DNA from 3 places in the Cytobacillus dafuensis genome. Region 2 is predicted to be linked to each of the others. Evidence: riboswitches for the same ligand, from Rfam matches in the RefSeq annotation. Region 2 holds a riboswitch; each other region holds the start of a gene.
What was found. A riboswitch is a leader RNA that binds a small molecule or an ion and turns the genes downstream of it on or off. The one in region 2 is predicted to bind glycine.
Positions count from the first base shown of each region.

Region 1: another riboswitch for glycine. It lies ahead of gcvT (glycine cleavage system aminomethyltransferase GcvT); the one in region 2 lies ahead of purU (formyltetrahydrofolate deformylase).
Region 3: another riboswitch for glycine. It lies ahead of FSZ17_RS22825 (phosphoglycerate dehydrogenase); the one in region 2 lies ahead of purU (formyltetrahydrofolate deformylase).

Region 1 is NZ_CP042593.1:3,330,132-3,340,362, reverse strand. Features, by position in the region: gene comGF (competence type IV pilus minor pilin ComGF) at 1-185, shown strand, start outside; gene comGG (competence type IV pilus minor pilin ComGG) at 172-555, shown strand; gene FSZ17_RS15930 (YqzE family protein) at 667-852, shown strand; gene FSZ17_RS15925 (YqhG family protein) at 933-1,727, opposite strand; gene FSZ17_RS15920 (DEAD/DEAH box helicase) at 1,705-3,393, opposite strand; glycine riboswitch at 3,670-3,760, shown strand; gene gcvT (glycine cleavage system aminomethyltransferase GcvT) at 3,928-5,034, shown strand; gene gcvPA (aminomethyl-transferring glycine dehydrogenase subunit GcvPA) at 5,052-6,398, shown strand; gene gcvPB (aminomethyl-transferring glycine dehydrogenase subunit GcvPB) at 6,391-7,851, shown strand; gene FSZ17_RS15900 (rhodanese-like domain-containing protein) at 8,104-8,484, opposite strand; gene FSZ17_RS15895 (lipoate--protein ligase family protein) at 8,673-9,509, shown strand; gene fabI (enoyl-ACP reductase FabI) at 9,618-10,231, shown strand, end outside.
Region 2 is NZ_CP042593.1:868,614-878,844, reverse strand. Features, by position in the region: gene FSZ17_RS04380 (nuclear transport factor 2 family protein) at 1-122, opposite strand, end outside; gene FSZ17_RS04375 (GNAT family N-acetyltransferase) at 260-658, shown strand; gene FSZ17_RS04370 (GNAT family N-acetyltransferase) at 661-1,191, shown strand; gene FSZ17_RS23280 (hypothetical protein) at 1,269-1,406, opposite strand; gene FSZ17_RS04365 (TerC family protein) at 2,296-3,081, opposite strand; gene FSZ17_RS04360 (FbpB family small basic protein) at 3,714-3,857, opposite strand; gene purU (formyltetrahydrofolate deformylase) at 3,920-4,789, opposite strand; glycine riboswitch at 5,074-5,153, opposite strand; glycine riboswitch at 5,156-5,258, opposite strand; PreQ1 riboswitch class I at 5,419-5,463, shown strand; gene FSZ17_RS04350 (QueT transporter family protein) at 5,472-5,957, shown strand; gene FSZ17_RS04345 (aspartate kinase) at 6,001-7,362, opposite strand; gene mnhG (monovalent cation/H(+) antiporter subunit G) at 7,595-7,948, opposite strand; gene FSZ17_RS04335 (Na(+)/H(+) antiporter subunit F1) at 7,926-8,210, opposite strand; gene FSZ17_RS04330 (Na+/H+ antiporter subunit E) at 8,210-8,686, opposite strand; gene FSZ17_RS04325 (Na+/H+ antiporter subunit D) at 8,727-10,211, opposite strand; gene FSZ17_RS04320 (Na(+)/H(+) antiporter subunit C) at 10,204-10,231, opposite strand, start outside.
Region 3 is NZ_CP042593.1:4,817,545-4,827,775, reverse strand. Features, by position in the region: gene FSZ17_RS22840 (AAA family ATPase) at 1-4,627, opposite strand, end outside; gene FSZ17_RS22835 (MerR family DNA-binding protein) at 4,737-4,910, shown strand; gene FSZ17_RS22830 (response regulator transcription factor) at 4,891-5,610, opposite strand; ZMP/ZTP riboswitch at 5,955-6,034, shown strand; glycine riboswitch at 6,171-6,251, shown strand; gene FSZ17_RS22825 (phosphoglycerate dehydrogenase) at 6,552-7,751, shown strand; gene FSZ17_RS22820 (hypothetical protein) at 8,073-8,354, opposite strand; gene FSZ17_RS22815 (hypothetical protein) at 8,351-9,019, opposite strand; gene FSZ17_RS22810 (MarR family transcriptional regulator) at 9,166-9,579, opposite strand; gene FSZ17_RS22805 (DUF445 domain-containing protein) at 9,882-10,231, shown strand, end outside.

The DNA.
Region 1 (10,231 bases), 2.5 Mb from region 2:
GAACAAATATGCGACGGAGAGTAAATAATGAAGGGCATGAAATTGTACTTCAGAAAGTGGATTCATTCAACTTTACCCCTATTCGAGACGGGATGAAACTTACAGTAGAGGATTTATATAATCAATCCCATTCTGCGCTTCTTTTCTCTTATATTAATCTGGAGGAAGAACATGCTGCAGAATGAAAGGGGCTTTACGTATCCACTTACATTTTGCTTTATTTTGCTTGCTGCTCTAGTGCTCTCCGTTCAAATTGACTCTTACTTATCGGAAGTACGTTTTTTAAAAGAATCAGAGGCGATATTAAAGCAAGAATACTATTTATTAAGCTCAATGAAAAGGGTTGAGAATATATTAATAGAGGGGGATGAAGAACTTTTCTCAGGCTTCTTTACGTTTACTGATGGAACGATTCGTTATGAAACGTCTCAACTTACTGCAACTCTGTACATGGTAACCTTCAATTTAAAAATAGGATCATATCCTGATATCAAGGGGTTTGGTTATTTTGATGAAGAATCAGGTAAGATGATTAAATGGGTAGAAAGAAATTAATTTAGTTGCAAAATTTCATCATCTGATTATTAATTTTTGTTAAAGGACATACTTGAATTGAAAGCTAAGATAAATGATCAAAAAGTATATGTAAATGAGCAGGTGATGCCATTGAAATCGAATGATTACGTAAAATACATTACCCAAACAGTAGTTAAATATATTGATCAGCCCAAAAATGAACGGAAAAGAAATCGTCTTGAAAAAAAAGATATGAAAGAGCCATTTTTATTTCGGTGGTTCGGTGTGATTCCTTATATTTTGTACTATTATGTCAAAAGAAAAAGAGGAAAGTGAACAGCAAAAGAAACCGGTCAAATGACCGGTTTCTTTTGGCTAGTAAAGGAACTGGCGAATGCCGTGCTTCCAAGCTGTTTTTAAACAGCTTGATCTGTTAAATAAAACAAACCACCGTTTACGATTGAAATTTTAACCTTTGGCTCGTATTGCTCTTTTAAAGCTGTTTTTTCAATTTCATAGCTTTCATCTTTTTCCTCAGCTTCTTCGTAAAAATGTTCCAGCAATTTTAAATCCTTTTGCCAGCGTTTTCTTGCATCTTCAGCCCAAGAGTGATCCTCATGTTCAAGCTTATATCTCAAGAAATTTTCCACTCTTGATATGCCACTCTTAGGCATAATTAATGGTGAGAGTGTAAACGAATAGTCAGGAATTTTCGGTGTCAGAGGTAAGTTTAGAAGTTTATCATGAAAACCCTCAATCATTTGCCCATTTATTAATTGTAACCCAATTGATTTAAAGACATCTCTTTTCCTGTCGCATTCATATGAGATCCGGATATTCATACCAAGCCAAGGTCTTAAAGGAGTCTGCTGTCCTGGTGGTTTATTGTGCTTTTCATATAAACGAATAGAGCCGGCTAAGTTTTTCGTTGACTCAAAAATTTGGTGGAGGCGAGGGGATCCAAAGTGAATGGTCTCCCCTTTCATTTGATCAGAAACAAGATGTGGATTTGTAATCAATGTGAGCTGCATTGGATTAGGTACTCCACCAGTTTTTTCTAAATAATGCCAGTAAAAAGGCCTATTCATCAGCTCTTTATCTAGTTCAATTGTAAGCTGTACAGTTAAATAGCCTTGCCCGTTTTGAATGATTTCGCATCCGTTCGCATAGAAATATTTCTCGAGGAAATTATGAATTTCCTGTTGCTGCATTTCTCTCACCTTCCCGTATTTCTTCAGCAAACTGAATCATCGCTGTTAAATTCTCCATTTTGATTCTCATTTCTCCTTCTGAAGCTGATTTGCCAAAAATATCAACTAGATGATCCTCTACATTACCAAAATCCAGTTTTGTCAGAATATCATCTAAATCGCCAATTACTTTTTCAAATAGATGAATTTTTTCATATAAAAGTTTTAAAATATGCTCTTCAACAGTATCCTTTATGGCAAAATTATAGATCATAACGTCTTTCTCCTGTCCGAGGCGATGTATACGACCGATTCTCTGCTCAAGCCTCATTGGATTCCATGGCAGATCAAAATTGATAATATGATTACAAAATTGAAGATTAATACCTTCACCGCCTGCTTCAGTAGCAATAAGGACTTGGGCGTTTTTTTGGAAAAGCTCCCTCATCCAGTCCTTTTTCCCTCGTTTGAAACCTCCTCTAAATGGAACGGATGTAATTCCGTATTGTTTGAGGAACCATTGCAAATACATCTGCGTTGCCCTATATTCTGTAAAAATGATCACTTTATCATTGATTTGCTGAATTAATTCAAGTGCTTTTTCGGCTTTTGAATTTTGCTGAACAGCTTCCACCTTAGAGATTAAAGCTTGAATATGGTCTTGGAAATCTTTTGAGGGCTCAACTTGTTTTTCTAGCATATTTTTAAGAGTGAAATAGACCGCTTCTCGGCTGCTGCATGCTTCACGCTGAAGTGTCATAACAGAAAATTGGCTAGAGCTTAACCAATCACCTTCCCTGCGAAGGCTGCTGACTGCATCGTAAAGGTCTCTTTCTTCTATATTGAATTCTATTGGAATGGTTTCGACCTTTCGCTTCGTCCATTCAATACCTGTATCAGCTCTTCTGTTTCGGATCATAACTTTATTGACAAGCTCTTTTAAATGTTCATGATCATTCAAGTCACGGGAATCTTTATTGTATTTTTGATAAAAAGCTGACTCATTTCCTAAATGCCCGGGCTTTAATAAAGAAACTAAATTAAAGATTTCGCTAATGCGGTTTTGAATGGGAGTAGCAGTTAAGAGCAAACAGAATTTCTTTTTTAAATTTTGAACAAACTCATAGTTTTTCGTTTTATTATTTTTAAGCTTATGTGCTTCATCAATAATGATTAAGTCATAATCCTGCTTGTATATGATATCTCTATGAGGATTACGTTTTGCGGTATCAATGGATGAAACGACCACATCACACTGCTCCCATACATAGCTTTTACGTTGTGTTACTGCAGGGATGAAGAATTTAGTGTTCAGCTCAATTGCCCATTGGGTAACAAGGGAGGCTGGCACAAGAATGAGCACTTTTTTAACTAATCCTCGAATCATATATTCCTTTAATATCAATCCTGCTTCAATTGTTTTCCCTAATCCAACTTCATCAGCAAGAATAGCTTTTCCATTCATACTTTCTACAACCTGCTTGGCAACTTCAAGTTGATGTGGCAATGGGGTAAGGCCTGAAAGATGTTTTGGAGCTTGCAATCCTTCAAAATCAGGAATGGTGGTATGAGTTTCTACTTCTACTGCTAATTTATATAGCTCCCAGTTCCCCCAAGGTCCGTCATTTTCAATTCTAGTTAAAAACTCCTCCTGCCAAGAGGAATCAAATTCAATCCGCACTGTCATTAAAAACAGCTCCTTTAAAAAATTGGAAGTATTCGTTTTGTAGTTAGAATCAGATTACCCATTGCCCAAATGACCTTCTAATGGTAGGATAAGAATAGCTTTGAAAGTTTTGAAATTTGCCACAATCATTTAGTTTATCGAAATATATTTTTATTGATTTTCAAATTTGGTTTCGAGTTGAAAGGTGAAAGCTAGCTAACTCATATTCATGCAAATTGACGGTCAAGACGCCATTTTGTTTAGTATGAACCAACTTGAAAAATTTTATAAATACGGATGACAATAAGGGGAGAGACTACTTTTGTGGCGCCGAAGGAGCAAGCAATGGATTTGTGAATCTCTCAGGCAAAAGAACCCTTATTTGACGTAACTCTGGAGAGCGCTCTATTATTTTGGAGCCACCAAAGGGGAAAACCGTTATTCGGTAAACTTTCAGGTGCAAGGACAGGGATCTTCTTGAAATATAGGGGATTTTCTGTCCTTTTTTTGTTCAAATTTCAAGCTTTTAATAAATATTATAAGGGGGACAAGTGGATGTCACAGTTAAAACGTACACCGTTATACGATGTTTACAAGGACTATGGCGCAAAGACAATTGATTTTGGCGGCTGGGATCTGCCAGTTCAATTTTCTAGCATTAAAGAAGAGCATGAAGCAGTCCGTACTAAAGCTGGTTTGTTTGATGTATCCCATATGGGTGAAATTGAAGTAAAGGGGCCTGATAGCCTTTCCTATCTTCAAAAAATGATGACAAATGATATCTCAAAATTGAAAGATTTTGGTGCCCAGTACACTGCTATGTGTTATGAAAATGGCGGAACTGTTGATGATTTACTTGTCTATAAATTTACAGATGATCATTTTTTACTTGTTGTAAATGCATCTAATATTGAAAAAGATTACAAATGGCTTGCTGATCATCTTGAGGGTAATGTAGAAATTAAAAATCTTTCTGATCAGACAGCACAAGTTGCCATCCAAGGTCCATTGGCAGAGAGTGTATTGCAAAAGCTTGCTAGTAATACAAATCTATCAGATATTGGCTTTTTTAAATTCCAAAATGATGTTGATTTAAATGGTAAAAAAGCCCTTGTTTCTAGAACTGGCTATACAGGGGAAGACGGGTTTGAAGTATATTGCGATGCTAATGATGTAGTTTCAATTTGGAAGGATATTTTAGAAGCTGGTAAAGAAGAAGGTGCTATTCCTTGTGGATTAGGTGCTCGCGATACATTGCGTTTTGAGGCTAACTTGGTTCTTTATGGTCAAGAGCTTTCTCCAGAAATTTCACCGTTAGAAGCTGGCATTGGCTTTGCAGTGAAAGTAAATAAAGAAGCTGATTTTATTGGAAAAGAAGTGCTATTAAAGCAAAAAGAAGATGGACTTTCAAGAAAATTAGTTGGTATCGAAATGATTGACCGCGGAATTCCACGTCATGGCTACCTGGTTTTTAAGGGTGAAGAGCAAATCGGAGAAGTGACAACAGGTACACAATCGCCAACATTAAAGAAAAATATTGGCCTAGCTTTACTATCTATTGAAAATACTGCTGTTGGTACAGAAGTAGAAGTTGAAATTCGTGGAAAGCGCCTTAAGGCAGTAGTGGCAGCTACGCCATTTTATAAAAGAGAGAAAAAATAGGAGGGGAGACTTAAATGATGAAACATCGCTATTTACCGATGACTGAGACGGATAAGAAAGAAATGCTCGCAACCATCGGTGTAAACTCAATCGATGAATTATTCAGTGATATTCCTGAAAGTGTTAGATTTAAAGGGGAATATAATATTAAACCAGCTGCAACCGAAACAGCATTGATGAAAGAGCTTACTAAAATGGCTCAGAAGAATGCAGATCTTAAAAGCAACACTTCTTTTTTAGGAGCAGGGGTTTATGATCATTACATGCCTGTCATCGTTGATCATGTAATATCCCGTTCAGAATTCTATACAGCATATACACCGTATCAGCCGGAAATTTCTCAAGGGGAGCTTCAAGCGATCTTTGAATTCCAGACAATGATTTGTGAACTAACGGGTATGGATGTTGCAAACTCTTCCATGTATGACGGTGGCACAGCGTTGGCAGAAGCTGCAATGCTAAGTGCAGGCCAAACTCGCCGCAAAAAAGTTCTTATTTCAAGTGCAGTTCATCCTGAATCCAAAGATGTTGTGAAAACATATGCAAAAGGCCAGTATATCGAGGTTATTGAAATTCCGCATAATGATGGGGTTACCGATCTAGAAGCACTGAAAGAAATGATAAGTGATGATATTGCTGCTGTTATTGTTCAATATCCAAACTTTTTTGGCAGAATTGAACCATTAAAAGAGCTGGAAGAAATCATCCATGCGCAAAAATCTATGTTCGTTGTTTCAAGCAATCCGCTTTCACTTGGAGCTTTAACACCTCCTGGGAAACTCGGTGCTGATATTGTGGCAGGGGATGCACAGCCTTTTGGCATTCCAACTGCATTTGGCGGACCGCACTGTGGTTATTTTGCTGTAACGAATAAATTGGTGAGAAAAGTTCCTGGACGCCTTGTTGGACAAACTGTAGATGAAGAAGGACGCAGAGGCTTTGTATTAACGCTTCAAGCGCGTGAGCAGCATATTCGCCGTGACAAAGCGACTTCAAATATTTGTTCCAACCAAGCATTGAATGCACTTGCAGCATCAGTAGCCATGACAGCTCTTGGTAAAAAAGGTGTTAAGGAAATGGCACTTGCTAACATTCAAAAATCAAATTATGCGAAAAAGCTTTTTAAAGAAAATGGCTTTGAGCTTGCATTTGAAGGGCCTTCCTTTAATGAATTTGTTATTAAATTGAATAAGCCTGTTAAAGAAGTGAATCAGAAGCTTCTTGAAAAAGGCATTATTGGCGGATTCGATTTAGGACGCGATTTTTCAGATTTGAAAAACCATATGCTTGTTGCTGTAACAGAGCTAAGAACGAAAGAAGAAATCGATACATTTGTTAAAGAAATGGGGGAGTACCATGCATAAGGACGATCAGGCACTCATTTTTGAATTAAGCACACCTGGCCGCATCGGTTATAGTCTCCCGGAAATGGATGTTCCGGAAACTGATATTAATGAACTGATCCCTGCAGGTTATTTAAGGGAAGAAGAGGCAGAGCTTCCAGAAGTAGCAGAGCTCGATATTATGCGCCATTACACAGCGCTTTCCAATAGGAACCATGGTGTTGACTCAGGCTTTTATCCGCTTGGTTCTTGTACAATGAAATATAATCCAAAAATCAATGAAAATGTTGCACGTTTCCCTGGATTCGCTCATGTTCATCCATTACAGGATGAAAGCTCTGTTCAAGGTGCTATGGAGCTTATGTACGATTTACAAGAGCATTTAATTGAAATCACGGGTATGGATCAAGTTACTCTACAACCTGCTGCTGGTGCACATGGAGAATGGACAGCTTTAATGATGGTTCGTGCCTTCCATGAAGCAAACGGAGATCTCAAACGTACAAAGGTAATTGTCCCTGATTCTGCACATGGAACGAACCCTGCTTCAGCTACAGTAGCAGGATTTGAAACCATCACGGTAAAATCTGATGACAATGGTCTTGTAGATTTAGATGATTTAAGACGAGTAGTTGGAGAAGATACTGCTGCTTTAATGCTTACAAATCCAAATACTTTAGGTTTATTTGAAGAGCATATTCTTGAAATGGCAGAAATTGTCCATGGTGCCGGCGGAAAGCTTTATTACGACGGAGCTAATTTAAATGCGGTAATGTCTAAAGCGCGTCCAGGAGATATGGGATTTGATCTAGTTCACTTAAATCTTCATAAAACTTTCACTGGCCCACACGGAGGCGGAGGCCCTGGTTCAGGTCCTGTCGGAGTAAAAGCAGACTTGATTCCATTCCTTCCGAAGCCAGTTTTAGTGAAGCAAGACGACAAATATGTCTTTGATTATGATCGTCCACAGGCAATTGGCCGAGTTAAGCCTTATTATGGAAACTTCGGAATTAATGTTCGTGCCTATACGTATATTCGTACAATGGGTCCAGACGGACTTAAAGCTGTTACAGAATATGCAGTTTTAAATGCCAACTATATGATGAGAAGGCTTCAAGATGCCTATGACCTTCCATTTGACAGACATTGTAAGCATGAATTCGTATTAAGCGGCAGACGTCAAAAGAAACTTGGTGTACGTACACTTGATATTGCAAAGCGCCTTCTTGACTTTGGATATCATCCGCCAACAATCTACTTCCCATTAAATGTGGAAGAATGTATCATGATCGAACCGACTGAAACAGAGTCAAAAGAAACACTTGATGCATTCTGTGATGCCATGCTGCAAATCGCGAAGGAAGCAGAAGAAAATCCAGAAATCGTTCAAGAAGCCCCGCATAACACAGTTATCGGACGACTTGATGAAACACTTGCAGCTCGAAAGCCTGTTCTTCGCTACCAAAAGCAATAAAAAAGAAAGATTCAATTAAAAAGACCTCTGCTCTTCATTTTGCAGAGGTCTTTCCTAACACTTTAAGAAATTATAAATTGCCAGCGCAGAAGATGATTCGACGTAGTTGCCAATTCTAGGAATTAAGTACGACGGACAGGATGTCCTAGTCGGGCGAATGCCACAGGACGTGGCATGTATGAGCGCGATAAGTGCAACTACGCCTCTGTCTTCGCCTTTCCAAGTCTCGCCAATCGGCGAGTTTTCTTTATATTATTTCGTTTTTACTTTTCCAGACCATTTTTTGAAACCACCTTGAAGGTGTGATAGATCTTTATAGCCTTTGCGGTAAAGAAATTGGGCTGCTCTGCCGCTTCTCATGCCGCTTTGGCAATATAAGTAAACCGGCTTATCCGGGCGAAGCTCCTTTAATCGTACTTTCATTTGTGATAGCGGGATGTTACGAGCGCCAAGAATATGTCCTGCTTCAAACTCATTTGGTTCACGAACATCGATTAATTGAGCCTTCCGATAATCTTCACGAAATTGCTCTTCAGTTAGTGTTTTAACGATTTTACGCTGATATAGCCAATTAATAACCGAATAGACAATTATTGCGCCTAAGATGATAAGAAAGAAATAAAGGGTATCCAAATCTGTTTTTCTCCTTTCAAGCATTACTAAACATTTCGTAGAGTTTCATTAATATTATATAAGTCTTCTATCATTCGAGTAAAGGAAATCAAACAAATTTCAGGGCAAAAATCGCGATACTTTTTTTTTTGGCCTAATTTTGATAGACTTAAATTCGCATTAAAACTATTGTAAAAGAGGTTTTATAAATGGCAAAAGAAGTTTGGAATTTTATCGATACGGGTGCTGGATCACCCTCCTTTAATATGGCATTAGATGAAGCACTCCTTGACTGGAATAGCCAGGGGAAAATTCCTCCAACCATTAGATTCTATGGTTGGAATCCTGCTACACTTTCGATTGGCTATTTTCAAAAGGTGGATAAAGAGATTGATATGGAAGCGGTTAAGGCGAATGGACTAGGGTTTGTCCGCAGGCCTACAGGGGGAAGGGGAGTTCTTCATGAGCATGAACTTACATATAGTGTCATCGTATCTGAAGAGCACCCGGATATGCCCAAAACAGTTACTGAGGCATACAGAGTCATCTCTGAAGGGATTTTAAAGGGATTTCACCATTTAGGAATGGAAGCCTATTTCGCTGTTCCAAAAACAGATGAGGAAAGAGACTCCTTAAAAAATCCCCGCTCTGCCGTATGCTTTGATGCTCCGAGCTGGTATGAGCTTGTTGTAGAAGGTCGCAAAGTAGCTGGAAGTGCGCAAACAAGGCAAAAAGGTGTAATTTTGCAGCATGGTTCCATCTTACTCGATATAGAGGAGGACAAGCTGTTTAGCCTTTTCAAATATCCAAATGACCGAGTGAAGGAAAGAATGCAAAAGGCATTTAAAAACAAGGCTGTTGCCATAAACGAAATAAGTAAACAAAGAGTTACACTCGAACAGGCAAAGGAAGCTTTTAAAAAGGGCTTTGAAGAGGGACTCAATATCGAGCTTAAGCCATACGAACTGACAGCTGAAGAGCTTGAGTATGTTAATAAAATAGCTAAAGAGCGTTATGAACATGATGAATGGAATTTCAAAAGATAAAAGCGGCAGATGCCGCTTTTTTTGCTAATCAAATAGGTATGATATAATTTAAAGCTGGTAGTAGATGCTATTATTAGGTGTTAACCTATTTATTAATTGGAGGATAAAATGGAAGATTTATTAAAATTAAAAGGTAAAAATATCGTAATAATGGGAGTTGCTAATGAACGAAGCATTGCTTGGGGGGTAGCAAAGTCTCTTTATAAAGCAGGGGCGAACTTAATTTTTACTTATCGAAAAGAACGTTCTTTAGGAAAATTAAATAAACTCTTAAGTGACAATCATTACGAAGCGAAATTAATCGTTCAATGCGATGTAAATAGTGATGAAAGTATTAAAGAAGCTTTTTCAAATATTGGAGAAGCTGCTGGTACAATACACGGAGTTGTGCATTCGGTTGCTTTTGCCCATGCAGAAGACCTTAAAGGGGCATTTATTAATACATCGAGGGAAGGATATGCTTTTGCCCAGGATACGAGTGCATATTCATTAATTGCTGTTGCTAGAGAAGCAAAACCGTTAATGTCAGACGGAGGTTCCATTATTGCAATGAGCTATCTCGGAGCCGAACGGGTAGTCGAAGGTTATAATGTAATGGGAATTGCAAAGGCTTCGCTTGAAGCAGCTGTGAAATATTTGGCTTTAGATCTAGGGAAGAACAATATTCGCGTTAATGCCATTTCCGCAGGGGCTATACGTACTCTAGCCGCGAAAGGGGTTCC
Region 2 (10,231 bases):
TTTGCCCAATATCCTACGAAGCTTTTAGACATATAATTTCTAAGTTTATCTCCATTCTTACTTAAGAAAGCCTCATTCCAACATTGGAAATAATCATCTAACACCTTATCTAAATGTTCCATTTGCCCCCTCCTCTTTTTTCAATATTTTCTACAAATGTATTTCTTTTTCCTTTTAATTCCTTCTTTATTTTTTAGAGGATTCTTTACTTCTATGAAGAATTCTATTTTGACCCTAAACTTTTTAAGGAGAAATAATGATGAAAATTAGATATACTGACGAAATTGCTAATCCCGATCAACTATTTACACTTTATCAAAATGATGGCTGGAATGAATTTCTGAAGTTGCCGAAAGAAGCTCTACATAAAGCAATGCTTCAAAGCTGGCATGTTCTATGTGTATATGATGAAGACCAATTAATCGGAACTGGACGAATCATATCAGATGGTGTTATTAACGGCTATATATGTGGAATAATTGTTCACCCAAGCTATCGGAATAAAGGAATTGGAAAAGAAATAGTTCGAAGATTGGTGAGAGAAGGGAATGAAGCTAAATTACATATTCAACTGTTCTGCGAAGACGATAAAGCCTCTTATTATAGGGAACTTGGTTTTGAGATATTTACAGTCGGCATGAAGTACGAAGGAAAATAATCATGATTCAATTCAAAGTATTAACTATACATGAATTATCCCCTACTCTATTAACAACATTTAATCGGTATCAAGAAACGAATTACGTATGTTTTAAAGCAAACGATCAATTCATCATTAAAGCTGACTACTTTGTTGAGCATTGGGATGATGAAAAAAAGTATCAAGTCATTCTAGAATTGCAAAATTGCGTCCAGGCGAATGGAACTGTAACCGGAGCCTTTTCAGATAGAAAGTTAATCGGTTTCGCAAATGTGGAAGGCGAATTATTCGGGAATAATAAAGAATACCTTGAACTTCCTTATATCCATGTCTCTAATGAATATAGAAATAGCGGAATTGGAAAAAAGCTGTTTCAAATATGTTGTGAAAAAGCAAAACAAATGGGTGCCAAGAAGCTATACATTGCAGCCCATCCTTCAGTAGAAACACAGCATTTTTATAAAGCTGTCGGGTGTACACATGCTTTAGAAATAAACCAAAAGATCCTTAACAAAGAGCCTTTAGATATACAATTAGAAAAAGTTTTATAAAAAATCGGCAATAAATTTAAGCCAGCTCCTAAGTGTATACATGTTCGCACTTAGGAGCTGGCTTCGTTTTTACTGGCTTAATATTCTATTTCGTCAAAATCCTTAGGCTGAGGGACCGGCTGCTTATTGTCTGGATTAGAGAATTCTCTTATAAGTTTCTGTTCGTCTAGACTATCCATATTCATCTTTTCCTTAGGCTTTTCTTGTTTCTTCATAGCGAGCAACCCTTTCAAGCTTTTATTTCATAGGGTTCACTAATTATGAAGGAATCATACGCAAAGGGTTTTCCTTATTAAACTCTTCGTGATTTTTCGAAAAAGTGGGATTATGAACATGCTTTGAGACCACTCTCCACGGATTTTTTTCGAAAAAGTGGTCTCATAAACACTCTTTGTGACCACTCTTCACGGATTTTCTCGGAAAAGCGGTCTCATGAACACTCTTCGAGACCACTCTCCACGGATTTTTTCGAAAAAGCGGTCTCATAAACACTCTTTGTGACCACTCTTCACGGTTTTTCTCGGAAAAGTGGTCTCATAAACACTCTTTGTGACCACTCTTCACGGTTTTTCTCGAAAAAGTGGTCTCATAAACGCTCTTTGAGACTACTCTTCACGGTTTTTCTCGAAATAGTGGTCTCATGAACACTCTTTGAGACCAATCTCCACGGTTTTTCTCGGAAAAGTGGTCTCATAAACACTCTTTGTGACCACTCTTCACGGTTTTTCTCGAAATAGTGGTCTCATAAACACTCTTTGTGACCACTCTTCACGGTTTTTCTCGGAAAAGTGGTCTCATAAACACTCTTTGTGACCAATCTCCACGGATTTTTCCGGAAAAGTGGTCTCATAAACACTCTTTGAGACCACTCTCCACGGATTTTTCCGAAAAAGTGGTCTCATGAACACTCTTTGTGACCACTCTCCACGGAATTTTCCGAAAAAGTGGTCTCATAAACGCTCTTTGAGACTACTCTTCACGGTTTTTCTCGAAATAGTGGTCTCATGAACACTCATTGAGACCACTCTCCACGGATTTTTCCGAAATAGTGGTCTCATAAACATGCTTTTTTGCGGGTAAAATGCTTAAATCATATAACCCTGATTAACTCACTTTATCTTCAACAGTTACTTCATTATCCTTCTTTGGAGAGAAAAACCATCCAACTACCCCGATAAGGATGAGCACAACATAGAATGTAATTTTCCATTCAGTCGAATGAGAAAATGATTCTGGCAGCACCGCTAATGCCGGGTGTGAAAGTGTGGTCACTGCAAGTTTTACTCCGACCCAACCTACAATAAGAAATGCGGCAACTTCTAGGCCTGGCTTTGTATGCAATAATTTAACAAAGAAATTAGCTGCAAAACGCATAATGATTAATCCAATAAATCCGCCTGCGAATATAACGAGAAATTGCCCGCCATCCATACCTCCAATTTTCGGTAAGCCTGAAGCAGGAAGTGCTACTGCTAGAGCTACTGCAGCTAAAATAGAGTCAATAGCGAATGCAATATCAGCTAATTCCACTTTAAAAACAGTTCCCCAAAAACCTGCTTTTTTCTTCTCTTTTGTATTAACTTCTTTATCCTTATCCTTTTTTATTAATACCTTTCTAAAGATATGGTTAAAGGAAATAAATAATAGATAAAGTGCACCAATTGCTTGAACCTGCCAAATATCAACAAGAAATGATATCGCAAATAAAGAAGCGAAACGGAATACAAATGCTCCGGCAAGGCCGTAAAATAAAGCTTTTTTTCTTTCCTCTTCCGGAAGATGTTTAACCATTATGGCTAAAACCAATGCATTATCAGCTGCTAAAAGACCTTCTAAAACTATTAATACTAATAAAACCGATCCATATTCTAAAAGTATCGAAAAATCCATATTGTTTGACCCCCATTTTTAAATTAAATTATGTGCAAATCGAGCTGAATAAAGGACATTTTCCTTTTCTTCGTTCTTTCTTGCCCTCCTTTTTTCTTATGCGTTCACATTCCTTGAAAATGCTAAGAAAACATGGTGTTCATCTATTTTTTTCAAGCCAACAAAAAACCTTTACCAAAATGCGGTAAAGGTCAGAAACAAAAAATAAAGACCTCTACCCTATTTAGGTAAAGGTCTTGCTAACAACGGAATGTTGCCGACAAAGCCGGGAGCTATGAACTCCGAAGTGACGACCTTATCGTTAAAGCTACTCCCCTTTAGGAGAAACTATACAATTTATATATTTATCATAAGCGAATCCTTACAAATCTGTCAATTATTTTTATAGTTTTTATTTGTCTCAGATTAACGGGCAGTAGACCCCCACTTCAAGTTTGCGAGAGAATCAAAGAATCCTAAGCGGGGGATCAACTGCCCGTAAAGGCCCATAAAATGAACACAGACTAAAAGCGCCACATCGTGTGGCAACGTCTGCGTGACCCACTTCCTGTGGGCCGCAACTAACCATCAGTGGGAGATGAAAGCCCCCCCACTGATGGAAGTTTCACTTTATCCACTAATCCTACCTGTATTCAAACTCTTTGTACGACTTTTTTAGACGTTGTATGTTTATCATCTATGCGCTTTTCAATTACTTCAAGCTGTCCTCGATCTCTCATAAGCTCCTCTTTATTTTTTCTAATTAAACTTGATAAAGTGACTTTTTTTCTAGTCATTTTAAATTCTCCCTCTCTCAATAATTTACGATATAAAACTGAATCCCCATTATGGCTATTTGCTATTCGAATACGATTGTCTTATTCCCATGAACAAGGACTCGGTCTTCAACATGCCATGCAACTGCATCAGCGAGGACCTTTCTTTCTACATGTCTTCCGGCAATTTTTAATTCATCAGCCGAATAGCGATGATTGACACGCATAACATCTTGTTGAATAATCGGCCCCTCATCCAGATCATTCGTAACATAATGAGCTGTTGCACCTATTAGCTTCACTCCCCTATTAAATGCCCTTACGTAAGGGTTTGCACCGACAAAAGCAGGCAAAAAGGAATGATGAATATTAATGATTTGATTAGGATATTTCGCTATAAAATTTGGGGAAAGAATTTGCATATACCTTGCTAAAACAATAAAGTCTACTTTCCCTTCCATTAATTCCATTGCTTTTTGTTCGGCCTCTTCCTTCGTTTCATGCGTTAATGGGATATGATAAAAAGGAATCCCGTAGCTTTCCACTTCGTCTGCTAATTTAGCGTGATTGCTAATGACTAGTGGAATATCAACTGGCAGTTCCTTTGACTTCCACCGCCAAATAAGTTCAAGAAGGCAATGATCCATTTTCGAAACAAATATTGCCATTTTCTTTCTATTTTTTGTGCTGCATAACTGCCATTCCATCGAATGCTCTGCTGCTATCCCATATAAATCTTGTTCAAGCTTTTCAAAAGCTGTTTCAAAATCTTTCAAATCGAATTCTATTCGCATAAAAAACCTTCCAGCATGTGGATCTGTTGTATGCTGATCAAAGTGGACAATATTTGCATGATGTTCTAATAGAAAATTAGAAACAATTGATATTATTCCCGGCTTTTCCGGACACGAAATTAATAGTACTACCCGGCTATCCTTTTCTTTTGTTGCCATCTGCCACACCTCTATTCCTAATAATTAATCATGTATCGCTTTCCCATCTATTACTAAGCAGTTTCATCTAACATCAATAGTTTGTCCATACATTCCCTTTTGAATAATATCGACATCATTCCCTTAAATCTACATAAGAAAACTTAGCGAATGCCTTAGTTTTTCTTAGCGATCTAATTAGAAGATATTTAATTGAACTCACACTTTCACTTTAGTACGTTAATAAACTTAAACTTTCATAATAGCCAAAAAAGGACAGAGAAAGGGTAACTTACTTTACCCTTTCTCTGTCCTTTTACCTGAGAGTTTAAACCCAAATAGGGTCCCCTTTGGTGTCGTACGAATAGCACGAGCTCTCCAGAGACGCGTCCCGTTGTGGTTCCTCTACCTGAGAGATTTGTTCCAAGGGTGTTTAATGGAACTTGCTCCTTCGGTGGCTAGTCATCATGCACTCTCCCACAACCGTCATCCGCCCATATTGAATTTTCTTTAAATTTAGAATAAAACTTATGCATATTTATGTCAACCTTTGAACATTGGTTTAATCTTTATTTTTAGTTCTTGTTCACATATTGTGCATAATTGACGAAAGCCTCAAAATATATTAATATATATGCTTTGGGCAAAGAGCTCACGTGGTTCGTAACCATCCCACGATAAAAAACTAAGGAGAGAATTGAATATGAAAGTAAGGACACTTGTCGGAAATGGCATATTAGCGGCTTTATATATTGCTGTTTCCATGCTTATCCAGCCATTTGGATTTACGGCTGTCCAATTCCGTGTATCCGAAATGTTTAATCACCTAGTCGTGTTCAATAAGAAGTATATATATGGCATGGTTTTAGGTGTGTTTTTAACGAATCTATTATTTTCACCAATGAAAGCATATGATCTTATTTTTGGTGTTGGTCATACGCTGATTTCTTTATTAATCACGATTGTTTGCTGCCGATATATTAAGAACATCTGGGTTCGTATGATCGTGAACTCACTCATTTTCACGTTCATGATGTGGATTATCGCCTTTGAGCTTAAACTAGCATTTGACTTGCCATTCATGCTTACATGGCTCACAACGGCAATCGGTGAGTTTGTTGTATTAATAGTAGGAATGCCAATCATGTATGCTCTTAATAAACGTATTAATTTTGAAAAAACAATATAGAAAAAGAGTTGACGCAGGAGTGCGTCAACTCTTTTTACTATTATTACACTGCTACTGCCGCAAAAAACTCTTCATAAAGTGCCTGAACCGCTCGTTTTTCATCTATTTCCTTAACACCGAACATCATGCTGACCTCAGATGAACCTTGATTGATCATTTCGATGTTAACGTTAGCTTTTGCCAATGCCTTAGAGGCTCTTGCCGTTGTACCGATATTATGACGCATCCCCTCTCCAACAACCATAATGAGAGCTAAGCTATGTTCAATAACCACTTCGTCTGAATCAAGCTCAGTTTTTATGCGATCAACGATTTCCTCTTCCATGCCAGGAGTAAACTGATTTTCTCTTAAAATGATTGAAATATCATCAATTCCAGAAGGAGTATGCTCATAGGAAAGACCATAGCTTTCTAGTATAGCTAAAAGCCTCCGTCCAAAGCCGATTTCTCTATTCATTAAGTATTTACTGACATAAATGCTGCAAAAGCCTTTGTCACTAGCAATACCAATGACAGGACCGTTCGTATTATCTCTTTCATAAACGATTTTCGTACCTGGTGCATTTGGATTATTTGTGTTCTTAATATGTACCGGAATTCCTGCACGGAACGCAGGAACTAGTGCTTCATCATGAAGGACAGTAAAACCTGCATAGGAAAGCTCACGCATTTCCCGATACGTTAATTCCTTAATTTCCTTCGGGCTGTTGATGATAAATGGATTTACAGAATAGACAGCATCAACATCTGTAAAATTTTCATATAATTCGGCTTTAAGTCCATTCGCCAGGATCGAACCAGTAATATCTGAACCACTACGTGAAAAAGTGAATACCTCACCTTCTTTGCTGTATCCAAAAAATCCAGGAAAAATAATAATCCCAGAACGTTCCCGTAACGAGAATAACTTGTCATATGATTCCGGTAAAACCTGAGCATTACCTGGTTCATCACTTACAAAAAGTCCTGCTTCTTTAGGATTTACATAATGGGCTTCCACCCCTTGCTGCCGGAAAAAAGCAGCAACTAATTTGGCGTTATTGTCCTCCCCACTTGCTTTTACTAAATCCATGAATTTGTCAGGATTGCGTTTGTCTGCAGTCAATCTTGTTTGTAGATCCTGTAGAATGTCATTAATAATTTCCTCTGATAGATTCAATTCTTGCGCAATAGCGGCATATCTTTCTATAACTGTGTTTAACTTTTCCTGCGGATTTTTATTTTGCAGGCAAAGCCTTGCACACTCAATTAACAAATCTGTCACCTTTTCATCTTCTGGCGATCTTTTTCCAGGAGCGGAAACAACGACAATTTTTCTCTTTGGATCAGAAACAACAATCTGGAAGACCTTTTCGACCTGCTTTCCAGATGCTAATGAAGATCCGCCAAACTTAACGACTTTCATCCTGACATCTCCTAATCTGTAAAAAATATATCCTAATTTTACTCCTATTCAGAAAATAATCAAGTGTTTTTCCTTCCGATAAATACATTTGTTCTTTCGAAAAGGACAATATAGTTCTGAATACCTATTTTCGCATAGCATAATTGTTTCATTTGTTAAAGCACAGCTCTCAAAAGAAAAAACGGAGAATAAAATCGTATGAGATTATTTTCTCCGTTTTTATGAAATCAACTTAATACTCTTCAAGAAATTCCTTCAAATCATCTTGTACAGTTTCCTTTGTGAGTTCAACCTTTGATCGATAGGCAGCTCGATTTAATAGATGAGATACAACTGGAGAGGTTAAAAATACGAAGAAAATACCAAGAATTAATCGAATACTGAAATATCCTTCTGCTAACAAAAAGAAAAGAAAAGTTCCAAATAAAATACAGAGTACTCCTAGGCTTGCACTTTTTGAAACGGCATGGGAGCGAGAATACACATCTGGCAGTCGAATTAATCCAATTGCACTCAGAAAGCTTAATACGGTTCCAATAAAAAGAAAAATAGCTACGATTATGTCAATGTATACGTTTTCGTTCAATAACAACACCTCTTTCAATAAATCTTGCAAAGGCAATGGTGCCTACAAAAGAGAGGATTCCGATTAATAAAATAATGTCAAAAAATGCATGTGTCCTCATAAGGATAGAAAGGCAGGCAACTCCTGCAATAATGTTGACACCGATGTTATCCAGTGCCATAACTCGATCAGGTGTTGAAGGCCCTTTTATGACACGATAAAGTGCTGCTAGTATAGAAAGGGTCAGGAAAAATAAACAAACTAATAAAAATAGATTAAACATTATCGGGTTACCTCCTTAATCGCTTTCTCATATTTGATCTGCGACTGTAAAACAGCTTGCTTTGAATCCGGCATATTTAACGCATGAAGATAAAATACTTTATTATTTGGTGAAACCTCCATTACAACAGAGCCTGGGGTTAAGGTTAAGAGCAAGGCAAGTAACGTAATTTCCAAATCACCCTCTAATTCAGTCTCCATTTTAAAGATACCAGGAGCTACATCGATTTTAGGCCTTATTACTTCTTTAATAATTGCTATACTTGATATGAACGATTCCTGGACAAACAATATAAATAATTTCATAATGGCGATAAACCGTTTTAAATAGAAAGATGTAGGGAAAAAGCGCCTTAAAGAAAATAACACAATCACACCAACGAGATAGCCTGCAAAGAAGGCTAAAATACTCCATTCATCCTGAAGAAACATCCATAAAAAGGCGATAAAAAGATTAATTAACACCTGAATAGGCAATGATCTCCCTCCTTATTAGAAAAGCGGAAGCTCCTTAGCGTCACTGACTCCCGCCCATAACCGCTTCAATATACAGCTTTGGATTTAACAAGCTTTCAGTAGCTAATCGAACATACTCATGAATACCCTCTGCCCCTAATCCAAGTGAGATGGTAAGAACCGTGAGACAGCCCATAGGGAACATCAATCCCTTTGTTGTCCCTTTTTCCATCTCTTTACTCAAATGCGTTTCTCCCCAAAACACATTCATAAAGACTTTCATAATGGAATACAAGACCATTAGACTTGTTAATAAGCCAATTCCACCTAACCAGTAATACTCCGATTCAAAGGTCCCTCTAGTAATAAAAACTTTCCCTAGGAATCCACTTAATGGCGGAATGCCTGCTAGTGATAAGGCTGCAATGAAGAACATCCACCCTAAGTAAGGATGATTGCGAATAAGTCCGCTTATTTCTTTTAGCTTACTCGTACCAGTTAAAGAAATAATGGTTCCGCCTAAGAGAAAAATGAGTGCTTTTATCAAAATGTCATGAATGAGATAGTACATGGACCCCATTATTCCATTTGAAGTAAATGAGGCTAGCCCAGCCATGATAAACCCTACCCCAACAATGACATTGTAGGTTAAGATTTTTTTTATATCCCAATAGGCGACCGCCCCAATTGCTCCAAGAATCATCGTTAATGCGCCAAGGATCCCAATGATCAAATGAGTGATTTGTGGCTCATGATAAAATACGAGTGTAAACATCCTGAAAATCGCATAAATCCCCACTTTTGTTAATAGAGCTGCAAAAATAGCTGCAACGGCAATCGGTGGTGCGCTATAGGCTTCTGGCAGCCAAAAGAATAAGAAAAGTGCAGCCTTCATGCCAAAAACCATTAAAAATAACAGAGCAACTGTAGTCAGCAATCCATCTTGACCTGCTTCAGCCACTCGCAAGGATAAATGGGCAAAATTCAATGTCCCTAACATGGCATAAAGATAGGCCACACCAAGAAGAAATAGTGAAGAAGATAAAACATTGATTAGAATATACTTAATGGACTCCCGCAGCTGTATCTTCGTTCCCCCTAGGGAGATCAGCACATATGATGAAATGAGCATGACCTCAAAGCAGACAAATAAATTAAAGAGGTCACCTGTCAAAAACGAACCGTTCACACCTGTTATCAAAAATAAATAAAATGGATAAAAATAATGACTCTCTCTCTCTTTTCCAATCGATTTAAATGCGAAAATCAAACAAAAAAGTGCAACAATACTTGTACTTAAAAGCAATAGTGCCGAAAACATATCTGCGACGATGGTAATTCCAAAAGGAGGATCCCATCCCCCAGCCTGAAGGGTCTGTATTCCCTTCCCTTTAATTTGCCCCATTAAAATGACGGCCACAAAGCCTGACGCCATAATGGCTAAAATACTAAGAAATCGTTGAAAACGAATGTTTTGCCGAAATAAGATCATGATCAGCCCCGCAATAAGCGGAATGATGATCGGCATTATAACTACATTATTCATCCTTCATTCCCCTTAATTGA
Region 3 (10,231 bases), 970 kb from region 2:
ATAAATCTTGAATTAAATGATTCAAGGAGATTATACGATCCCTGCTTCTTTTTAAATAAATTAATTGTTTGTCAGGTGTTTCTACTATTCCATCAATTAATGCCTCAATATATCCTTGAATGGATGTTATTGGAGTGCGGAGATCATGTGAAATATTTGCTAAAAAGTCGCGTCTAAGCGTTTCTTCCTGTTCAAGTTTTTTATTGGCTTCGGCAAGGTTGCTTATCGCAGCTTCAAGGTCAACTGTACGTGCTTTCACTTTATCTTCAAGCATCATATAAACTCGCGCATTGAAAATTGAGATAGCAGCCTGTGAAGAAAGAATCATAAGTATCTGTATTCTATCTTCTGTAAATGCGTGAGAAATCATATTGTTTTCTAAATATAAAATTCCAATTAGCAGATTTTGATACTTAATTGGCAACGAGAGTACTGATTTCGGTTTTTTTGATTTTATATATGGGTCTTCTGTAAATAATCCTATTTTACTTGCATTTTCAAGTACAATTGGCTCTTCCGTTTTATGAACATAATGAATAAGCTGCAGGGGAATTTCATGATGTAAATCATTGATGACCAATGGATAATCTAGAATAGATATTTTTTGTAAATCGCCTTGTATAGCAAGATTTAACTTGGCTTCTTCATTAAGAAATAAATACCCCTTTTCTGCACCAGCATTTTCAATCATAATTTTCATCATGACCACCATTAATTCTTCATAATTGATTTCCTTTGAAATTGCTAGCGCTGCTTTAATTATTGTTTGCGCATCGAGATTTAATCCTTTGGACGATTCTTCTCTAATATGCGGACTTAATCCTGGGTATTGGCTACTAAGATCTTCTGCTTTTCTAATTGTTCCCCAATTTAGAAATTGTTCGTATGCCATTTTCAGATAATAATGACCTAATTGCCTATAACCAATATTCATATAAAAATGACCAATACATTCATAAGTAATTGCCTCATCCTGTATAAAACCATTCTCACTAGCATAATGGGCCGCTTTTTCATAATGTCCAGCGATATCTTCCTTGCTTTTTTCCAAAACTTTCAAAAACTCTGCTTTCATTAAAAGATATTTATGTTGATAATTTGCGGGTGAATTTTTTGACCATTTTTTCATTTTTTTGATATGTTTCTTCATCGTCCGAATATAAACTTTTTTTTCTGCTGAATTCGAATTCTTATAAAAACGACAAAGCCATAATGTATGGTAAAAATAATAATCTGGTGTGATGACAAGGACATTCGTTTTATTAATTAAACGTGTCAGCTTTTCAAGTATTTTTTTTGCATGCGCCTCTTCATTTAATAAAAATGCCATTTGCAGTCTTAATGTGTAATGAATAACGTCTCCAGACTGATCATTGTTAGTAATAGGCATATCAAAATCCGGCTTAATATCCTGATTCATTAGCACTTCAAGCCAATGCTTCATTTCATTAATAAAGTCCACAGATATTCGATAATTAATACTTTTAACAAATTCCAGCTGTGTATTGACCCCTGCCAATACATCTTCAAGCCTCTCTCCCTTTAAGAGAAGAGTCATAATGATGAAGGAGCTTGTTGCCCCTGCTAAATGAATATTGCCAGATTCCACACTATAATGCTGTGATTCTCGTAAATAATCAAGATTTTTGTAAAGCGGGTTTTTCCAATGGTTAACAAATGTTCCGAATACAAAAAATACCCTTGCCTTTAAATCTATTCTATTGCTTTGCTCAACATGCTTTATAGCAAGGTTTCCGTATTCATAACTGGCAGTGAAATTTCCAAAACCTGCACTTTGAATAAGCGAGAAATTATTAAATACTAAACTAGAAGTGTCTGTTTTACCATATTTTAGTGTGAATTGAAATGCTTTAAGCATTAAGTACGTTGAAAGGTTTTGATTTACATGGAATGACGGCGCATTTAAATTAATTAGTGTTTGCAGAAATAATTTTTTCGATTCCTCCTTCATTTCTGGTAAATCGAGAAGGGATGCAGGATTTTTGTCTATAAGAGAAAGCTTAATAAGTAAAAGCTCCTTTGCAATATCAGTCTTACCTGGATTATGTTTAATTTTCCAACTGAATAATTGCATGCCTTTAAGACCAGCGTCTACAGCTTCATTTACTCGATGTAAATGAGTAAATAATTTGATCATCATATTATATAACTTTATTTTTTCTTCTTTTGTATGGGCTTTTTCTAATACCTCATTAAATGCATGCTCAGCTTCATCAAACTTGCTATTTAAATAAGCCGATTCTCCTAACCCTTTCATTATTTGAAAGGTTAAAGCATAGTTTTCTTTCCATGAATTTTCATGCAAAAGCTTCCTCGCATGGGAAAAGTAGACGTAGGCCGCTTGAAATGCAGCTGCTTTTATCGCTTCATTACCCGATACCGCATTTAAGGATGCCAGTTCCTTCCGCTCCTCAACTAACAATAACCGGTCGCTAAAATTTAAATGGGAAACAACCTCAAATAAATCTTCCTTATCTAAATGGGTATTTCCGTTCGATTTTAAATGCCTGCCAATATTCAAATGAATAATTTGTTTTTCATCTAATGTTAGGAGCGAATACAATGCTTGCTGCACTCGATCATGGATAAATAAAAAGTCTGCTTTTTCATTCTGATTATTTTCATTAACCAAAACTAAAAAACCTTTATTTACAGCAGCTAAAAGTAAATGATCTGTTAATTGATTATCCATATTCAATACAGCAGCTAATTTATTGCCATCTACTTTTTGGCCAAAGCATGAAGCAGCTTTTAGTATTTCCTGTTCTTTTTGTGGAAGCTTTTTTATTCGGCTTATAACATAGCTGACAATGTCTTCATTTATTGATAGCTCTTTTAACACTGTGTAATGAATCTTATGCGCGGTCCCATCAGCTTGGACAATTTTTTCTCTTGATAAGCTTCGGAAAATTTGTGTAATAAAAAATGGATTTCCAGCTGTAATTTTGTAAATAATCGAAGATAACTGTTTACTTTTGCTGCTATCTTTCTCAATATCATAGTGAACACATATCCATTGCATAATTTGTTCTTCTGTAAGGGGTTGAAGGGGGATGACGATATTGTCATCATGAACTGCAAGAATATTTCTCAATGCATCATTTACCGGTTTATTTTCATGGAGATCAGTTCCATCTCTATATGCAATCATGATATATACTCGATTTGAATGATTATTTGTGACTAAATAACAAATTAACTCTAATGATGCAGCATCAGCCCATTGAAGGTCATCAATAAAAAATATAAGCGGACAATCATCTGAAATAAGTTTAATCAATTTATGAAACATGATTAAATAGAGGCTGTGATTATCAAATGATGATAGACCCTCAATAATCGGCTGGTTTCCGATGATCCATTCTATTTCAGGCAGAAGAAATGATAGTGAACTAGCATTTGGCCCTAGTTCATGTAGAATTTTTGTTTTCCAGATAGATAGTTCTGCTTCTCCCTTTGATAAAATAATGCGAATCCATGTTTTGAAGGCTTGAATAATTGGCGTATAAGGAATATATCTATGTAGTTGATCAAATTTTCCCTCTAAAAAGATTACCCTATTTTCTATGACACTATTTCGCATTTCGTATACCAGAGAAGTCTTTCCGCTTCCAGAAGTTCCAAAGATAAAAGCGGTTTTTTGATGGCCGCTTAATACATGTTGCAGTCCTTCAGTTAAAATATTTAATTCCTGCTCTCTGCCATAAAGAGTATTTTTTCTTTCGCTTGTCTGTTTGTTTAATATACGAAGAGGGAAATTTTTGACCCAGCCTGTTTTTAAATATTCATGATAACAATGCTCGAGGTCCTTCTTTAATGAATTAGCTGACTGATAACGTTCATCGGGTGATTTCTCTAAGAGCTTCAAAATGATAGTAGAAATAATTTCTGGGATTTCAAGTTGGAATTCTGAAGGTGATTTTGGAAGCCGTGTTAAATGAGAGTGGATAGTTTCTGAAAGACCTGCAGCTGCAAAGGGCAATTGCTTTGTCAGCATTTCGTAGAAAATAATCCCTAGTGTATAAAGGTTAGCGCGGGAATCCGCATGGACATTCATTCTCCCTGTTAATTCAGGTGAGATATAAGCAATTTCCCAAGCAGGAAGTATTTTATTCATTCGGTTACTTTTTAAAGTTTTCCCTTTTATTATAGAATTGAAAATTCCTAATAAGAATACTTGTTGTTTTTCAGTATTGACCATGAAATTATACGGGTTTAAATGAAGAAACATAAAGTCTTTATCATGAGTATTTTCGACAATTTCACATAATTGAATAGCTAAAACAAAAAATTCTTTTAATGAATAGGTTTGTGTATATACATATTTTTTAAAAGGGACACCTCTAAACGGTTCATAAACAGGAAAAATCTCATTGTTTTTTTTCTCTAGTCGCATAGGTGGGACAATACTTGGATGATTCATTTCAGAAATCAATTCAGCTTCTTTCTGTAAATGTTCAAAATCATATGAAGATAAGAGAGAAGGCTCAATTACTTTTTGAATAATGACATAATGGTGATCTATGGAGGAAAAGCCCATGTAATATTTTGCGAATTGGTCAGCATCTTTTTGTTTTAATCGCTTATATCCAGATAGATTTATCAATTTCCTCATCCTTTGGCAAAACTTTAATAAAACTTAAAGTGAATTTATACAGTTCTTATAGTATATATACTAATCTATTTTTAATATAAATTAGATATTGGAGGTCAATATGAAGGAAAAGTATTTGTATGATCGAAAGCCTTCTACTGAGAAATTGAATCAGGTAAACCTAGATAAAGAATGGCTATCCCTTATCATCAAAGCAAAAGCATTAGGTATTTCCTTATCGGAAATAAAAGAAATTTTAAGAAATCACTCCTCAGTTATTCAAAAGCATCGTTAAACTTATAGCCTATTCCTCTCACGGTTTGCACATATTTAGGTTTTGCAGGTTCTGTCTCAATTTTTTTTCTTAAGTTACTAACATGTACCATCACGGTTCGATTATCTCCGAGACTATCCTCACCCCAAATGAGCTGAAAAAGTTGTTCGACACTATATACTCTGCCAGCATTCCTAGCTAAAACGCATAATAATTGATATTCTTTAGCAGGTAAGGTGACTTTTTCTCTTCCTCTTTTTACGACACACTTCTCCATATCAATAGTCAAGTCGGGAAAATGGAGAATGGGGTTTTCCCGAGTTTGCTGTTCTTCACTATTATCAAAACGGCTTTGCCTAGCTCTTCTTAATAATGCTTTTATTTTTGCTACTAACACAGCTGGACTAAAAGGTTTAGTTATATAATCATCTCCGCCGATTCGTAAGCCTAAGATTTTATCGATATCATCTTCTTTCGCACTCAAAAACAAAATAGGAATATTTGATTTTTTTCGTATGGACTGACATGTTTCAAAACCATCCATTCCTGGCATCATTACATCTAATAAAACTAAGTCAAAATCATGCTCCTCAAAAAGAGTAAGTGCCTTCTCACCGCTCTCTGCCATAATTACTATATAGCCTTCATTATTTAAATAAAGATTCAAGACCTCCCTGATATCCTGATCATCATCAACGACTAATACTTTCTCTGCTCTCATAAACATCCCCCTAAGAGTAACCTTTTTACTCCTTTCACTTTTTAATAAAAATAAATGAAATATGCAGTCCCTTTCATCTTATATTACTATAAAAATACCAAATACTCCCTAAATTTCTAATAGATAAAAAATAATCAAGTGCCGAGTATCATTCCGATAATACCTGTCATAATGACAAAAAAAAAGCCGCAATCTTAGAGATACCGCCAATTTACCTGAAATGCTCAAAGCAATTGGCGTTGTGATGGAAAAGGGACAATTTGCGAGCGGGGATAAACGAATTAATTATTTGAAAATTTTAGGTTGAAGGTTGATAGAGGATCTGATAAGATAAAACAAATGAAAAGACTATGTGTGACTGGCGAAAACGGATAACCGTGGGGGAGCACATAGTGTCGAGTAGCCGTTCGCCTGGGCAGAGGTAAGGAAAGTTTTCCTTGCCTCTTTATGTTTATAAGGGGGATCGTGGAGGCGAATCAATACAATATATTTATTTGGATATTCCGCTAACTAAAAACTAAATAATAGATGCTATGATTGTTATGGATCACACTATAACAGGAGCAGCTTCTGGAGAGAATGCAGTTTAACAGCAGCGCCGAAGGGTTCAAAATCTCAGGCAAAAGGACAGAAGAGAGACAAATATTAATACCTATTTGTTTTTTTGACGTCTAAAGAGATTGGAGAACACCAGTCTCTTTTTTTACACTTTAAGAAAGTATAAATTGCCAGCGCAGAAGGTGATCCGACGCAGTTCCCAATTTTAGGAATTAAGTACGACGGACAGGATGTCCTAGTCGGGCGAATGCCACAGGACGTGGCATGTATGAGCGCGATAAGTGCAACTACGCCTCTGTCTTCGCCTTTCCAAGGCTCGCCAATCAGCGAGTTTTCTTTAGTAGATATAAAAAACTATTATATTTAAAGAGGAGAAAACGAAAATGAACACAGTGACTGAAATAAAAGTAAAAACAATAAAAACGTTAAATAATATTGCAGAAAACGGATTGAATGTATTTAATAAAGATCAATATACAATCGACAATGTCAGTGAAAACCCTGATGCTATTGTTGTTCGCAGTTTTAATATGCATACAATTGAGTTCGGCAATCATTTAAAGGCCATAGCACGCGCTGGAGCGGGTGTCAATAATATTCCAGTCGACAAATGCACAGAACGTGGAATTGTAGTTTTTAATACCCCTGGAGCGAATGCGAACGCAGTAAAAGAACTTGTGTTAACTACATTAATGGCTTCATCTCGTAATCTTTTTGCTGGTGTTGGCTGGGTAAAGACATTAGAAGATGAAGGAGAACAAATTCCTAAGCTTGTAGAAGCAGGAAAGAAACAATTTGTTGGAAAAGAAATTAAGGGGAAAACTCTCGGTGTAATCGGTTTAGGTGCAATTGGTGCGCTTGTAGCGAATGATGCGCTCGATTTAGACATGGATGTGATTGGGTTTGACCCGTTTATCTCTGTTGATACAGCTTGGAACTTGTCCCGCAATGTACAGCGCGCTTTGACGATTGAACAGTTGTTTGCTAACTCTGATTATATCACTGTACATGTTCCGCTAACCGATGATACAAGAGGAATGTTCAATGAAGCATCCTTTAGCATCATGAAACCAGGTGTTCATATTTTGAACTTCTCTCGTGGTGAGCTTGTGAATGAAAAGGATATGGCGGTTGCACTTGAAAGTGGAAAAGTAGGGCAGTATATAACGGACTTCCCGAATGAGAATGTGTTAAAAATGAAAAATGCCGTTCCAATCCCTCATCTTGGTGCTTCTACGATAGAGTCAGAGGAAAACTGTGCCATCATGGCGGCTCGTCAGGTAAGGGAATTTCTTGAAACAGGTAATATTAAAAACTCAGTAAATTTTCCAAACGCTTCCATCCCTTATACAGGAAAGCGTCGTTTGACAGCTTTCCACCAAAATGTTCCAAACATGGTTGGCAAGATCACATCTGCTATATCAAACTATCAATTGAACATCGCTGACATGGTTAACAGGAGCCGAGGGGATTACGCCTATACGATCATTGACATTGATAATAAAGTAAACGGCGATATCATTCCTAGTTTGGAGGAAAAAATCAACGAGATCGAGGGTATTATAACAATTCGTATGATTTAAATAAAGTGATCGTCAGAACCGTTCTAAAACATTCAAAAGGGACGAGGTTCCTCGTCCTTTTACTCTTATTTTGTACGTTAAAGAAAGTATAAATTGCCAGCGCAGAAGTCTGGCTATTTGTATCGTAATCCTTTACCGTCCCAACCCCATATATTTTAATAGAAGAATAATATAATTATTATATTGAAGCAGGGAAATAAAAAGAAAAAGCAAATGGACTCGGCAATTGATAAAAGATTCTCGAATCCATTTGCTTTTCATTATTTCTCTCAGTTAACCGCGTTTGAAGACTGTAAGTAATATACAGGTTAATCCCCTTTCTTAAAATCTAAGATTCGTAACACAAAATTTAATGGAACGTTTTACATAAAGCGAACCAATGATTAAAAAGATTGAAACAACAAGTGAGACAGGAATACTTAAAGCGACAGGAAGATCAATGCCATGCCAAATACTCATTTTAATTTGTTCAAAGCCGACTGTTCGTAATATGCCAGCAAGTACTGAGATTAACGCACTCAAAATCAGTCCAGCGTATAGGACGGATAGGACAGGGATTGTTAACGAGCACAAAAAGGTCCGTATCATTTTTTTTATTTTCATTCCTTTTCACTCCTTATGATATGCTGTACTTTAGCGTCTGGAGAGATTGTATAGCTTTCTTTATAATAAAGTGTTTGGATATGACAATTTTTTCCGATTGCTACAACATCCCCTTCGACAATTTCCGCATCTGTATAGGAAAGCTGCAGGTTTTTCCCTTTAATATATTTGCAAGTCAGCTTTTTTTTAAATAAAGATAAAGATATCTTATCCTTTTCTACACATGCTTCATCCGTGATAAGCCTTTCGATTTTACTTTCACCTGACAATTTTAACTGAAAGTGATTTGCCTGTATTTCCTTCGCAAGAACAAATCCGATGGAATCAAATTGTTCGGCATGAAGAATTTGTTCGATTGTCAGCTTTCCTGTACTGGTAATTTTGGTTGTTTGAACAGTCCTCATCTTTAAATTACCTGCATTCGAAATTTCTTTAACCTCACAACGGTCTTTTATGACACATGATCCAGTATTTTTTAAAACATCTGCTATAACATGAGCATGAAAAGAACTATGTCCATGAGTAGAGATTTCTTTTAAGCGTACTTCTTGGTATAAAGCAACGGAGCCACGAATTTTTAATACTTCACATTCTGAAGCTAATTCTTTGATATTGCCATTTGTAAGGGTTATACTGCGTAGCTTTTGAGCTTGTTCAATTATCATTCATAAACACCACCATATTTTAATTAATATATATTTTAATTACTAAAACATATATTAATTAAAATATATTCATCCTTATTTTGTCAAGAACAAAAAATTATGCCGTATTTGGACAATAAAAAAAGGATTTCAACTTTATGAAATCCTTAAAAAATTGTACTCATTAACTTATTCACATCTATTAATACTTTCGCTATATCTGTTAGCTTTTCTTGTGAAAATTTTAAAAATAATTCTTCGACCTTAACTTCACCACTATTCGTTAAGATCATTTTCACGACTCGTCGGTCTTCACTTTCTCTTACCCGTTGTACTAAATTCAATTTTTCTAGTTTGTCGCACATCGATGTAACAGCTCCAGGGGTTACATTGAAAAAATCAGCAATTTCAGTTGCTTTCATTCCCTCATTGAATTTCAGCTGAAGAAGAAGAATAAGCTGGCTTTGGGATAGCGACTCTCCTTCAGAGAGCAGATTTACAAACATCTTAGACTTCTGTTGTATTTCAAGCATTTCTCTCATAATGATTTCAACATTGTGCATTTGACTATTTTTTGACATATGATCACAGCCTAATATAATATTTACTAATTAAAATATATAGTAAGTATATAATTAATCTCGGCAACTGCCAATCCCCATAGGCAGCTTAAATTAAATGCCATTATTATTGTGCTTACCAAATATAGTGGTAAAGCAGAGGAGACATCTATTGAAATCCGTTTTAAATTACATGAAATATTTATCACAGTAAGAAAGATGAATCGTATCATAAGGAAATGGAATTTTTTTATAAGTAAATGGCTATCAAAGTGGTAAGATATTGATAAAAGAAATTCAATTTATATCCGAGGGAAAATACTATGTCAAAACAACAAAAAAAATCAAAATATTTTGCAGGAATTTCATTAGGAATTATGGGGGCAGGATTTATCTTAACGATTCCTTTCCAAGAATCTTTTATTGTCCGATTATTGCAAGGAGGTTTTGAGGCGGGTTTGGTAGGAGGGCTGGCAGATTGGTTTGCCGTCACAGCTCTTTTTCGCCATCCCCTTGGTATTCCGATTCCACATACTGCATTACTACCAAAAAACCGTGATAGAATGACCAGAGCTCTTATTTCCATGCTTGAAAATGATTGGCTGACAAAAGAAAGTATTCAGGAGAAAATGAAACAATTTCATATTGCAGAAAAATTAATACAGGTTGCAGA